DNA from 2 places in the Streptomyces sp. NPDC001717 genome. Region 2 is predicted to be linked to the other one. Evidence: riboswitches for the same ligand, from Rfam matches in the RefSeq annotation. Region 2 holds a riboswitch; the other holds the start of a gene.
What was found. Region 2 has a riboswitch for guanidine ahead of ACFYZL_RS27115 (Ohr family peroxiredoxin). Riboswitches for the same ligand answer to the same signal wherever they lie in the genome.
Positions count from the first base shown of each region.

Region 1: another riboswitch for guanidine. It lies ahead of ACFYZL_RS14025 (multidrug efflux SMR transporter); the one in region 2 lies ahead of ACFYZL_RS27115 (Ohr family peroxiredoxin).

Region 1 is NZ_JBIAUK010000006.1:222,499-229,079, forward strand. It holds gene ACFYZL_RS14020 (transglycosylase domain-containing protein) at 1-1,522, shown strand, start outside; gene ACFYZL_RS14025 (multidrug efflux SMR transporter) at 1,532-1,852, opposite strand; guanidine-III (ykkC-III) riboswitch at 1,891-1,963, opposite strand; gene ACFYZL_RS14030 (GroES family chaperonin) at 2,015-2,356, opposite strand; gene ACFYZL_RS14035 (DUF3618 domain-containing protein) at 2,400-2,720, opposite strand; gene bcp (thioredoxin-dependent thiol peroxidase) at 2,843-3,310, shown strand; gene ACFYZL_RS14045 (HNH endonuclease signature motif containing protein) at 3,459-4,475, shown strand; tRNA gene ACFYZL_RS14050 (tRNA-Leu) at 4,519-4,602, shown strand; gene rdgB (RdgB/HAM1 family non-canonical purine NTP pyrophosphatase) at 4,666-5,280, opposite strand; gene ACFYZL_RS14060 (hypothetical protein) at 5,323-5,721, opposite strand; gene rph (ribonuclease PH) at 5,829-6,560, opposite strand.
Region 2 is NZ_JBIAUK010000020.1:63,630-70,210, forward strand. It holds gene ACFYZL_RS27100 (hypothetical protein) at 44-2,134, opposite strand; gene ACFYZL_RS27105 (type 1 glutamine amidotransferase domain-containing protein) at 2,157-2,921, opposite strand; gene ACFYZL_RS27110 (AraC family transcriptional regulator ligand-binding domain-containing protein) at 3,247-4,269, shown strand; guanidine-III (ykkC-III) riboswitch at 4,325-4,384, shown strand; gene ACFYZL_RS27115 (Ohr family peroxiredoxin) at 4,461-4,910, shown strand; gene ACFYZL_RS27120 (hypothetical protein) at 4,903-5,349, shown strand; gene ACFYZL_RS27125 (ADP-ribosyltransferase domain-containing protein) at 5,456-6,581, shown strand, end outside.

The DNA of each region.
Region 1 (6,581 bases), on a different contig from region 2:
CGGACTCTCCGGGCAGCGCGGCTACCTCGTCGAAGCCATCAAGGACTACATCACCGACAACAAGATCCTCGACGAGAAGACCCTCGCCGAGGGCGGCTACCGCATCACCACCACCATCGACAAGCGCCGCCAGAACGCCTTCGTGGACGCCGTCGACACCCAGGTCATCAGCAAGCTCGAACCGGAAACCCGCAAGGCCGACCGCTACGTGCGCGCCGGAGGCGTCTCCATCGACCCCGCCAACGGCAAGGTCGTCGCGATGTACGGGGGCATCGACTACACCAAGCAGTTCGTGAACAACGCGACCCGCCACGACTACCAGGTCGCCTCCACCTTCAAGCCGTTCGTCTTCGCGGCCGCCGTCGAGAACGACTCCCGCACCCAGGACGGCCGCCGCATCACCCCGTACACGATCTACAACGGCGACAACAAGCGCCGCGTCGTCGGCAGCCGCGTCCCCTACGCCCCCGAGAACGAGGGCCAGATCTCCTACGGGAACATCACCGTCAACACCGCCACCGACCTCTCCGTCAACACCGTCTTCGCCCAGATGGTCGTCGACGTCGGCACCGTGAAGGTCAAGAAGACCACCGTCGACCTGGGCATCCCCGAGGACACCCCGAACTTCGTCCTGGGCCCGGCCATGGCTCTCGGCACCCTCCAGGCCAGCGTCCTCGACATGACCCAGGCGTACGCGACCCTCGCGGACCACGGCCGGCGCACCCCGTACACCTTCCTGGAGAAGATCACCAAGGAGGACGACACCATCGGCCTCCCCGAGCGCCCCCGCACCCAGGCCGTCAGCCGCGAGTCCGCCGACACCACCACGTCCATGCTGGTCAGCGTCGTCGACAACGGCACCGGCACCGCGGCCCTCGCCGCCGGCCACCCGGCCGCCGGCAAGACCGGCACCGCCGAACTGGACCGCTCGGCCTGGTTCGCCGCCTACACCCCGAACCTGGTCACGGTGGTCGCGATGATGGGCCAGGACCCCGACACCGGAACCCTCGAATCCCTGTACGGCGCCCTCGGAGAACCCCGTATCGGCGGAGGCGGCTACCCGGCCCGCATCTGGGCCGCCTACACGAAGACGGCCCTGGAGGGCACCGAGCCCGAGGACTTCGACCTCGAACTCCAGCCGGGCGCGGTCCCGCCCCCGCCCTCGCCCAGCTTCGAGCCGACCACCCCGGAGGAAACCCCCGAGGAGCCCTTCCCGAGCCGCCCCGGCCGCCCGAACCGCCCCACGCCCCCGAACGGCACGAACGGCCAGAACCAGGGCGGGCAGAACAACGGCGGCCAGAACCAGGGAGGCCAGAACAACGGCGGTCAGAACAACGGCGGGCAGGACAACGGGGGCCAGACCCAGGGCGGCCAGACGCAAGGCGGCCAGAACAACGGCGGCACCAGCACGGGCACCCAGGGCGGCGCCACACAGGGCACCAACGCCGGCACGGACGCGGGAACGGGGGCGGGGGCGGGGGCGGCGGCCCGCCGCCCCCCGCCGTCCGCGTTCCTGGAGTAACCGGCCCCTCTAGTGCCCGGAGGTGGCCTTCAGCCCCACCACGGCCACCAGCAGCAGACTGATGAAGAAGATCCGCGCGGCGGTGACGGGCTCACCCAGCACCGCCATGCCGAGCACGGCCGCACCGGCGGCACCGATGCCCACCCACACCCCGTACGCGGTACCGATGGGCAGGGTCTTCGCGGCGTACGACAGCAGCACCATGCTGGCGACGATCCCGGCACCCGTGAACACACTGGGCCACAGCCGGGTGAAACCTTCGGTGAACTTCATGCCGATCGACCAGCCCACCTCGAGCAGACCGGCGACGAGAAGAAGAACCCATGCCATGACGGCACCTCCGGGACGACGAGAAATCGAGCGGTACGGGTGCGTCGTCTTGTCCTTGACCCGGTACGGCGCGTCTCGTCGGGGTTCTCCTCCACCGTAGCAAAGGGACACGAAAGGGGCCGGTGATCCCGATCACCGGCCCCTTTTTCCGCTCTTGAAGATCTACAGGTACAGCCCGGTGGAGTCCGTCGACCCCTCCAGCCGCTCCGCGGCCACCGCGTGCAGGTCCCGCTCGCGCATCAGTACGTACGTCGCTCCCCGCACCTCGACCTCGGCCCGGTCCTCCGGGTCGTACAGCACCCGGTCGCCCGGCTCGACGGACCGTACGTTCTGCCCGACCGCGACCACCTCGGCCCAGGCCAGCCGCTTGCCGACCGCGGCCGTCGCCGGAATCAGGATCCCGCCGCCGGAGCGGCGCTCGCCCTCCGGCAGGTCGGACTTCACGAGCACGCGGTCGTGGAGCATGCGGATGGGCAGCTTGTCGTGGGTGGTGTTCTCGCTCACGCCTCGAACTTACCTGCCCGCGCCCGACCTGTACTGCGGAGGGTCATCCCCGCTTGCGGCGCGCCGACACCACGATCAGCCCGATCAGACCCGCGGCGACCAGCGCGACCGGCACGATCCGGTCGACGCGCGGAGCGCCGTTCTCGTCGCGCAGCCCGGCCTGCACGTCGCTCACGCACCGGTTCACGGCGGCGAAGGCCCGCCCGGCCGTGTGGTCGACGGTCGAGGCGACCCTGGCCTTCGCGTCCCCGATGATCGTGCTCGGGTGCATCCGCACACCGATCTCGTCGAGCGTCTCGGCGAGCTGCTCGCGGCGGCGGACGATGTCCGCCTCGATCTGTGCGGGGGTCCTGGCTTCCGGCACCGCGCTGCCTCCGTCGTCGTTTCGTCGTCGTGTCCCGCATGGGGCGTAGTGCCCCATGGACTCATCGTCAGCTTAGTCTCGTTGCACAACGATGCTGGTGCCCTCCCGAGGAGACTCTTGACATGAGCGAGCGACTGCAGCCGGGCGACACCGCCCCGGCCTTCACCCTGCCCGACGCGGACGGCAACGAGGTCTCGCTCGCCGACCACAAGGGCCGCAAGGTGATCGTGTACTTCTACCCGGCGGCCCTGACCCCGGGCTGCACGAAGCAGGCCTGCGACTTCACCGACAACCTGGACGTCCTGGCCACGGCCGGCTACGACGTGATCGGCGTGTCCCCGGACAAGCCGGAGAAGCTGGCGAAGTTCCGGGAGCAGGAACACCTGAAGGTCACGCTGGTCGGCGACCCGGAAAAGGCCGTGCTGGAGGCCTACGGCGCGTTCGGGGAGAAGAAGCTGTACGGCAAGACGGTGACGGGCGTCATCCGCTCGACGGTGGTCGTGGACGAGGAGGGCAAGGTGGAACACGCCTTCTACAACGTCAAGGCCACGGGCCACGTAGCCAAGATCATCAAGGACCTGGGCATCTGACCCCCCAGCCTCCACCGGCCCGGCCCGCACCCCCCTCGGGGTGCGGGCCGCCGCGCTTATCGGACGAAATTCCGCGTGACCGTCCGACTATCGGTTCGTTACTCCATACGAGGGTCGCGCGCGCGGCCGAATGCGATGGGGGCGGATCATGATCGACCCGTACGACCGGGGCACGCCGGCCATGGCGGTCGCCGCAGCGACGGGGTGGGCCGACCTGATGCGGCGGCTCGGCCTCAAGGAGAGCGGCGGCAGGCGCCGCGTACTGCAGGACAAGGTCGCTTCACATGGGATCGACTGCAGTCATTTCAAGAAGCACAGTCCGTGGCACAAGTACTCGGACGCAGCCATAGCCGTCGCTGCGACATCCTCGACCACCCTGCGCGAGGTGGCCCTCAAGCTCGACGCAACGCCGGCCACAGGCACGCTGTCGCACCTTGCCCGCCGGATCACGGCGGCAGGCATCGACATCAGCCACTTCCCCGGCATGCGCCGGACCGGCATGGAAACACCGTTCACCACAGAAGAACTCGCCCTTGCGGCGGCCTCGGCCACCAGCATCCGCAGCACGGCCCGCGCCCTGGGCATGCCGGACGACGGCCGCTCACGCGCCGCGCTCGGGAGGATGCTGCGCGAGCGCGGCATCAACACCGCCCACTTCCGGAACTCGCGAATGACCATCCCCGAGGAAGCCGTGCGCGCAGCGATCCCGGCAGCGACGAGCCATGCCGACCTCATGCGCGCCCTCGACCTCCCCGTCAACGACGTGAACCACCGTCGCCTCCGGCGGCGCATCGCTCAGCTCGGACTCGATGTCAGCCACTTCAAGCGGCGCACATGGGCGACCACGAACACCGCCCCCTCCCGGACCGGTGTGGCCGACACTCTCGTCAAACTTCCCGAAGGAGCACCCCGAACCAACCGCACCCGACTGCATCGCGCGCTGCAGGAGATCGGCATCCCATACGCATGCGGAAGCTGCGGTAACACCGGGGAATGGTTGGGGCGCCCGATCACGCTCCAGATCGACCACATCAACGGCGACTGGCGCGACAACCGCCGGGAGAACCTCCGCTACCTGTGCCCCAACTGTCACTCCCTGACGGACACGTGGTGCCGGAATCGTCGCCCCAAGCCTGCCGCCCACCCCCGCGGCCCCGTAGACTGAAGCCAACCCAGTCGGGCGCAATGTCCGAATTGGGCCAGATGTCGCGGTTGTGGTGGAATTGGCAGTCACGTTTGGTTTAGGTCCAAATGGGTTAATACCCGTGGGGGTTCGAGTCCCCCCAACCGCACCTCACACCGAAGGCCCCGTACGCAGATCTTGCGTACGGGGCCTTCGGCGCATTGGCGGGGTGTCAGCCCAACAGCGCCCGCACGAACGGCACCAGCGCCCTGAACGCCTGCCCCCGGTGGGAGATCGCGTTCTTCTCCTCCGCCGTCAGCTCCGCGCACGTCCGCGACTCGCCCAGCGGCTGGAGGATCGGGTCGTAGCCGAAGCCGCCCGTGCCGGCCGGGGTGTGGCGGAGGGTGCCCAGGAGGCGGCCTTCGACCACGCGTTCCGTGCCGTCCGGGAGGGCGAGGGCCGCCGCGCAGGCGAAGTGGGCGCCGCGGTGTTCGTCGGCGATGTCGCCGAGCTGGGCGAGGAGGAGGTCGAGGTTGGCCTTGTCGTCGCCGTGCCGGCCCGCCCAGCGGGCGGAGAGGATGCCCGGAGCGCCGTTCAGGACGTCCACGCACAGGCCGGAGTCGTCGGCGATCGCCGGGAGGCCGGTGGCCTGGGCCAGGGCGTGGGCCTTGAGGAGGGCGTTCTCGGCGAAGGTGATGCCGGTTTCCTTGACGTCCGGGATCTCCGGGTACGCGTCCGCGCCGACCAGCTCGTGCGGCAGGCCGGCGTCGGACAGGATGGCGTGCAGTTCGGTGACCTTGCCCGCGTTGCGGGTGGCCAGGATCAGGCGCGAAGGCGTGGAGGTCATGCCCGCCATTATTCCGGGCGGCCCGTGGCGCCTTCCTCGGCGTCAGCCCGGGGTGCAGACCTTCGAGAGTTCGGAGGCCGCGTCGGCGACCGGCGTGATGTCCGGGGTCGCGTTGCCCTGCTCGATGGCGGTGCGGACGTTCTTGACGGCCGTGTTCATCGAGTTGATGGCCTTGCTCAGGTCGGCGTTGTCCGTCTGGTCGCCGATCTTCTTCAGGTTCGTCTCGATCTGGTTCAGCGCGTTCTGGGCGTCCTGCGGGCTGTTGCCCGCGTTGGAGACGGCCTGCTGGAGGTCGTTCGCGCCGTCCGTGATGGCGACCGCGGTGTTCGCGCAGTCCATCGCCGTGGAGATCGCGTCACAGGAGGTGAGGGCGGGGATGGTGAGGGCTGCTGCCAGCGTCACGGCGGCTATGCGGTGCTTGCGGAGCTTGCGGAGCTTCATTGTTTCCGGTCCCCCCAGGGGTGTGGATACGTGGACGGGCGCCCGGCTTCGACACCGTGCGCCCGTACCCTGCCAGACGCCGGTGCGGGCGCCTACAGTTCCGGCCCCTACAGGTCCGGCTCCAGCGCGCTCAGCTGGAGGGCCTGGAGGTCCGCGCAGCCGCCGGCGGCCAGGTCCAGGAGGGCGTTGAGTTCCTTGCGGTCGAAGGGCTCGCCCTCGGCCGTGCCCTGGACCTCGACGAAGCGGCCGTCGCCGGTGCAGACCACGTTCATGTCGGTCTCGGCGCGCACGTCCTCCTCGTAGCAGAGGTCGAGGAGGGGAACGCCGTCGACGATGCCGACGCTGACGGCGGCGACGGTGTCGGTGAGCGGCTTGCGGCCGGCCTTGACGAGCTTCTTCTTCTGGCCCCAGGCGATGGCGTCGGCGAGGGCGACGTAGGCGCCGGTGATGGCGGCGGTGCGGGTGCCGCCGTCGGCCTGGAGGACGTCGCAGTCCAGGACGATGGTGTTCTCGCCGAGGGCCTTGTAGTCGATGACGGCGCGCAGCGAGCGGCCGATGAGGCGGGAGATCTCGTGGGTGCGGCCGCCGATCTTGCCGCGTACGGATTCGCGGTCGCCGCGGGTGTTGGTGGAGCGGGGCAGCATCGAGTACTCGGAGGTGACCCAGCCTTCGCCGCTGCCCTTGCGCCAGCGCGGGACGCCTTCGGTGAAGGAGGCGGTGCAGAAGACCTTGGTGTCTCCGAAGGAGATGAGGACGGAGCCCTCGGCGTGCTTGCTCCATCCGCGTTCGATGGTGACCGGGCGGAGCTGTTCGGGCGTACGGCCGTCGATGCGAGACATGGCGTTGAGCCTAGTCGCTGC
Region 2 (6,581 bases):
GCCCCCGGGCCGCACGTGCCGGGGGCACCCCTTCCGTTCGGCGCTACGACGCGGCCACCGGCATGGCGTAGCCGAGCAGGCCCTCCCTCGTGTACGGACCTTCGCAGTCGGCACGGCCGGAGACGAAGTGGTCGAACACCGACGGGATGGAGCACCGGTAGAGGGGCACGGAGCCCGGCACCTGTCGGGTGTACACGTATCCGACGGCGCCGAGGGGCTGTTGGCCCTCGCAGCCCGGGTCGGGGGTCAGCAGCGAGTGCTCGGCCACCTTGCACTCGTAGAGCCGGACGGTGCCGGGCGCGGGGTCCCGCAGCACCTTCCAGACCCCCTCGTGGGTGAATCCGGCGGGCAGGGAGCGGGTGGAGGCCAGGTGTCCGGCGTGGGGGCGGTAGCCGCGGACCAGCGGCGCGTAGGGGGTGGTGTGGCCGCTGCTGCGCTCCCAGGTGCGCAGGTAGCCCTCGGCGCCCCGCATGAGTTCGTCGACCACGTCCTGGCCGCCGGTGACCCGGATGTCCTCGATCCAGTCCGGTACGAGTCCGTAGTGGGTGCCTCCGCCGTCGGTGTTGACGTCCCACACGCGGGAGCCGGTGACCTGCCGGTCGAGGACGGAGCCGCCGTCCGGGCTGCGGAAGGGGTAGCGGACGGGGTTTCCGGCCTCGGCCCGGGGGCCGGGGAGCCAGGCGAAGCCGTTCATGTCGGTGCCGATCCCGTACCCGGCGCCGTACTTCGCCCGCAGGTCCGCGTGCCTGCGCGCCTCGGCGGTGAAGGCGGTCGCCTCGTACATGTGGCCGGTGACGAGGCCGCCCAGGCGGTAGACGCGTTCCGTCCAGTTGTCGTCCATCCAGCCGTGGGTGGACAGGACGCCCGCGTACTGATCGGCTTCGAGCACGCGCAGCGCCTGGTTCGCCGCCTTGACGCTCATGTGGTCGAGTTCCAGCATCATGTTGCGTTTCGTCATGCCCAGCACCGCGTACTCGCCGAGCGCGGTCAGACCCCGCCGGTTGCACTGCGCGGCTTGCAGGGAGTTGCCGTACCGAGGCAGTTCGACGCCTTCGGGCAGCGCGGCCCGGATCCTGGCTTCGGCCTCGGCGGGCGAGGTGCCGGGTTCCTCGGCCGACAGGCCCGCGGCCAGTCCGAAGCCGATCGGATTGTCGTGCTCGGGGCCGGTGCAGGGTTCCGTGCTCCAGAAGGTGCCGGTGGACAGGAACTGGCCGACGTTGACGGCCATGCCCGTGGTGCCGGTGTCGAACCGGACGCCGCACAGGGCGTTGTCGAACTTGTGGCACAGGAACATGCTGCGCACGCCGAGCCGGTGCAGTTCGTCGAGGCCCCGGTCGATGTCGGCCATGGTGCAGCGGGCGCCGTCCAGCACCTGCTTGCAGCCGAACGGTTCGGAGGTCTCCACGCCGAGGACGACGGCGAGCTTGCCCTCCTGGATGACCTTGCGGGCCTGGTCGGGCTCGGTGACGACGCGGAACCAGCCCTTTCCGGCGCCGCCGTACATGGCGTCGACGTAGTCCTGGAGTTCGTACGTCTTGCGGATCTGGAGCCTGATCGCGGTCATCTCGTCGCAGCCGCGGTCCTTGAAGAAGTACAGCGAGCAGATGACTCCGTTGGTGACCATGTCGTTCACCAGGACGCGCTGGCCGCCCCGCCACGCCCGCTCGATCCAGGCGTAGTAGGTCTGCTGGTGGGTGGAGGAGTCGTGGGCCGGCCAGTCGCGGAACGTCGGCCAGCCGGTCGGGTCGTGCCGGCCGTCACCGCCCTTGGTGATCATGTCGAAGAGGGCGAGGACGCCGTTCGGGTAGTGCTCGGGGCAGTCCTTGAGGGCGTCCGCCACGCCCGCCTGGGAGAAGGCCTTTCCGCAGACCAGTCGCCCCCCGAAGCCCTCGTCGGACATCAGGTGGACGTGCGCGTCCACCCAACCGCGGACCCGGCCCTGGGCGTCGGTCCCGGTGAACGGCTCCCCCGTGACGCCCACTTGGGAGTCCGGGACCGGGCGCGCCACGGGCTCCCACCACTGCGGGCCCGCCGACGCGCCGCCGGCCGTGGGGCCGAGCACCAGGGTGACCATCGCGAGGACCAGCCCGGACAACAGGTACCGGCGTCGCCCGAAGACTCTTCGTCGATTCATCCCGAACCCCTTCAAGAAGCGTTCATGACAATTCGGCCGCCTCGTGGGCGCGGACCAGGGCCAGGTAGTCCGCGGCGAGCCGGTGGCAGTCGCCGGGCCACCGCGCCGAGACGTAGTTGCCGTCCGTGACGGTGAAGCCGCGTCCGGGCCGGGCCGCGGTGTCGCGCAGGGGCAGCGGCGGGCCGGTGAGGAAGTGGCCCGGGTCGGCGAGCGCCGCGGTGACCTCCCGCTGCACGGTGGTGCGGTACGTGCGGTAGTAGCGGCCCAGCCAGAGCCGGGTGAGGTTCCATCCGGTCAGCTCCAGCAGGGAGGTGAGGGCCGTGGTGCGCCTGCCGTGGAGGACCGAGCGCCCGGTGGCGGGATCGGTGGCCCGGGCGGCGAGCAGCACACCGTGGCAGACGGCGCCGACCGGCAGCCCCCGGGTGAAGACCCGGGCGAACAACCGCTGGGCGGTGGCGTCCTCGAGCAGCGTCCGCATCCCCGCGGCGTGGCCGCCGGGTACGAAGAGGCCCGTGACGGCGGCCGGTTCGACGTCCGCGTAGGCGGACGGGGCGAGGAACCAGGGGTCCTCGGTGAGGCGCCGGTAGGCGGCGAGTTCGGCGCGGCGGGTCATCAGCCAGGGCGACAGCCAGGAGAACCCGAGGTCGGTGAGCCTGGGGTCGGCGTACGCGACCTTCCCGGCGGGGGTCGCGAACCGCACCTCGTATCCGGCGTCGCGCAACGCGGCCCAGGGCACCGCCGCCTCGGTCGGGTCGTAGTCGCCTGCGGGGAGCAGGAAGAGAATCACGGCGTACTCCTCTGGCGGTGGTGATCGCGACCTGGGTCCCGCAGCTGCCCCGGCGCTCCGGGCCCGGATCCCCTCGGTGTCCGAAGGAGACCTTAGGAGCGCCCCGGGGCCGCGTCATTCACCCCGGCGGCCAACCCGTTGACTCTCCGGGCCCACGGGCCACCCGGCCACGGGCCACCCGGCCGCGGGCCACCCCGCCGCGGGCCACCCCGCCGCGGGCCACCCCGCCGCGGGCCACCCCGGCGCAGGCCGTCCCGCCGACGGCCGACCGCGTTGAGAGGAGACGGTGTTGACGCGGCCCGTGCTCCGGCATTGACTGGCGGCCGTGTCCCTCACCGAGCCTCCCACCGTCACCTCGTGCTACGCCCTCGCCGTACTGAGCGCCGCGGCGGAGGGGACCGGCGGTTCCGGTTACCGGGCCCTGCCCGCGGACCGGCTGCGGTACGCCGAGATGCGCGTCCTGTGGGACGAGGTCCTCGGCGCCCGGGGGGCCGGCCCGCACACCGGGCTCCTCGTGGGCGACCGCATCCGGCCCACGGGCCTGCACATCCTGGGCCACCTCGTCCTCACGAGCGCCAGCCTCGCGGAGGCCGCGCTGGCGGCGGAGCGCTACCACCCGCTGGTGAGCCAGGCGGGCAGGGTGAGCGTGGACCGCCGGGGGGATGCCGGCCGGGTCCGCTACCGGCCGACCGTCGACCCGGCGGCCATGCACCCCCAGCAGGTCGAGGCGGTCGTCAGCAGCATGGTGCGGGCGGGTCGCTGGATCGCCGGCGACGGCTGGGCGCCGCTGTCCGTGTCGTTCGCACACCCGCGTGCGGGCTCGGCGGAGCCGTACGCCCGCGTCCTCGGCTGTCCGGTCGTGTTCGACGCCCCGGAGAACGTGATCACGGTCGCCCACGAGGACCTCGACCGGCGCCGACCGCTCCACGACCCGGCCCTCAACGCCCTGCACCGGGCCTACGCCGACCGGCTCCTGCACCAGTTGTCCGCGCCCCCGGCCGTGGCCGAACGGCTGCGGCAGTGGCTGGAGTACGCCGCGCTCGGGGACGCGGGCCCGGCGGGCGCCGCCAAGGAGCTCGGCCTCGGCGTCCGCACCCTGCGCAGGGCCCTTCAGGCGGAGGGCACGTCGTGGCGCACGCTCCTCGACACGGCCCGCCACGGCCGGGCCCGCCGGCTGCTGGAGACCACGGCCCTGCCGCTGGACCGGATCGCGCCCCTCGTCGGCCTGAGCGGTGCGACGGCCCTGGTCCGTGCCTTCACCCGGTGGGAGGGCATGCCTCCCGGGGCGTACCGCAGCCGCGGGCCCCGCCTCTCGCCCCGGGATCACGGCGGGGCCGCCCACGGGTGAGGAAGGTCACCGCCCGGCGGCTCCCCGGACGGCCGCCTGCGTTGCTAACTTGTCCGGCGGCCTTGCGAGGCCCCGGACGAGATGCGCCGTACCCGGTTACGCACGACGACGCGCGAGGTGCCGCAGCAGCGGCGCCGACCGCTGTCCGCGCCCGCGGCAGCGTCCTCGTCGAGCAAGATGGGCCGTACGCCATGACCGTGCCACTCACCCGCAGCCTGTACCGGACGACCGCGCACGCCGACGGGGGCCGCACCGGCTCCGTCCGCACGGACGACGGGCGTCTGGACGTCCGCCTGGCCCCGCCGCGCAAGAAGGTGCCCGGCACCACCAACCCGGAGCAGCTGTTCGCGGCCGGTTTCGCGGCCTGCTTCACCTCCGCGCTCGCGGAGGTCGCCGCCGAGTTCGGGGCGGACGCCTCCGCCGCGCGCGTGGCCTGCGAAGTACAGCTCGGCACCACGGACACCCCCGCGGGCTACGGCCTCGCGGTGGCCCTCACCGTCAGCCTCCCGGGGTGGCGGGCGGCGGACCTCCAGCCCCTGCTGCACCGTGCGGACGCGGTCTGCCCGTACTCGCAGGCGGTGCGCGGCAACGTACCGCTGACCCTCCTGGCCGTGGACGACCCCGACGCCGACCGTGGCTGAGCGCCGGCAGCCGACGGACCGGTTCGCGGGCGGGCCCGGCATCCCGGTGCCCGAGCACGGCGCCTGGCTGCGCCGCGGCATCAGCCGCGACGGCGGGCCCCTCCTGGAGGACCGCGAGGTGGTGTGGCTGCAGGCGGGCCCGTACTACGCCGACAGCCGGGGCTTCGCCGGTACGACCTCCTTCGACGGTTCACAGGTGCACTTCCGCCACCTGACGGGCGAGCCCGGCGAGGACGCCGGGACCTTCCGGCGGGAGGGCGCGAACCTCGTCGAGCGGGGCACCAACCCCGACGGCAGCACCTTCCTGGAGGTCTGGACCCCGCTGCCCGGCGCCGACGGGGCCGCCGGTTCCTGGTCCGGTGGGGACCATCACGTGGTGCGCGTCGGCCGGCACGTGGTGCACGTCGATTCCCGTGCGGGTACGTACTGGCGGCTGTGACGCGGAGTCATGACGGCAGGTCATCGTCCCCCTGCCGGAGCGGCGTTGTCAGTGGTGGCGGCTAGGTTCGAGTTGTTGCCGAAGCCGTTTCCGACAGGAGTGGACGATGACCGAGAGCAGTCTCCAGCCCGTGCTCAGGGTTGTACTGACAGACGTCAACGAGCGTGTGGTGGAGGCGTGGCGGGCGGCGTTCGCGGACACCCCCGGCATCGAGATCCGCCGGGGCTCGATCCTCGACGAGGACGTCGACGCCTGGGTCACGCCGACGAACTCCCGTGGCCGGATGGACGGCGGGGTCGACGCGGTCATCAAGCGGCACCTCGGATCCGGCATCCAGCTGCGGGTGCAGCGCGCGATCCGCGACCGGTTCGCGGGCACCCTCCCGGTGGGCAGCGCGGTCTGCGTCCCGTCGGGGGCGACCGTCCCCCGGTACCTGATCTCGACGCCGACGATGGTGCGGTCCTCGCAGAACGTGAGTGCCACGCTGAACGTGGCCCTGGCGTGCGCCGCCGCGTTCCAGGCCGTGCACCGGCAGAACCGCGAGCAGCCGGGCAGCATCCGCTCCGTGGCGCTGGTCGGGATGGGCGCGCAGACCGGCCGGGTTCCGGCCAGGGTGTGCGCGAACCTGATGTGGACCGGCTACACGCTCTTCCACGACCACTGGTTCGAAGACGACGACGAGTTGCGCGCCACGATCACCGCGCAGCTGGACGGCATCGAGGACGCCCCGGTCGAGCAGCGGGTGCGGATCGTGCCGCCGCAGACCGCGGCCCCGGCGGCCACGGCCCCGGCACCGGCACCGGCACCGGCACCGGCACCGGCACCGGAAGCGACACCCGAACCGGCGGTCGCACCGGCACCCGCACAGGCCCAGGACCCGGCCCAACCCGTCACCGACGACCCACTGGCCCTCGCCGAACTCTTCGACGGGGGCGGTGAGCCCTGGCTCCCGCTCCTGAAGCCCGTCATCGAGGCGCGGCCGGACGCGGCCCGGTTCATCGGGAAGGGCCGCAGCCCCGAGGTCGTCCCGGTCCGCGAACTGACCTTCCAGGCGCTGAAGCCCAACCCGCCGCACAAGTGGAAGGTCGTCGTCTTCGGTCAGAACCCGTACCCGCGCCCGGAGAGCGCGACCGGCATCGCCATGTTCGACAACACCTTCAACGACTGGAAGGACAGCCAGTTCGGCCGGGTCGTCAGCATCCGCTGCATCATCAAGGCGGCGGCGATGTGGA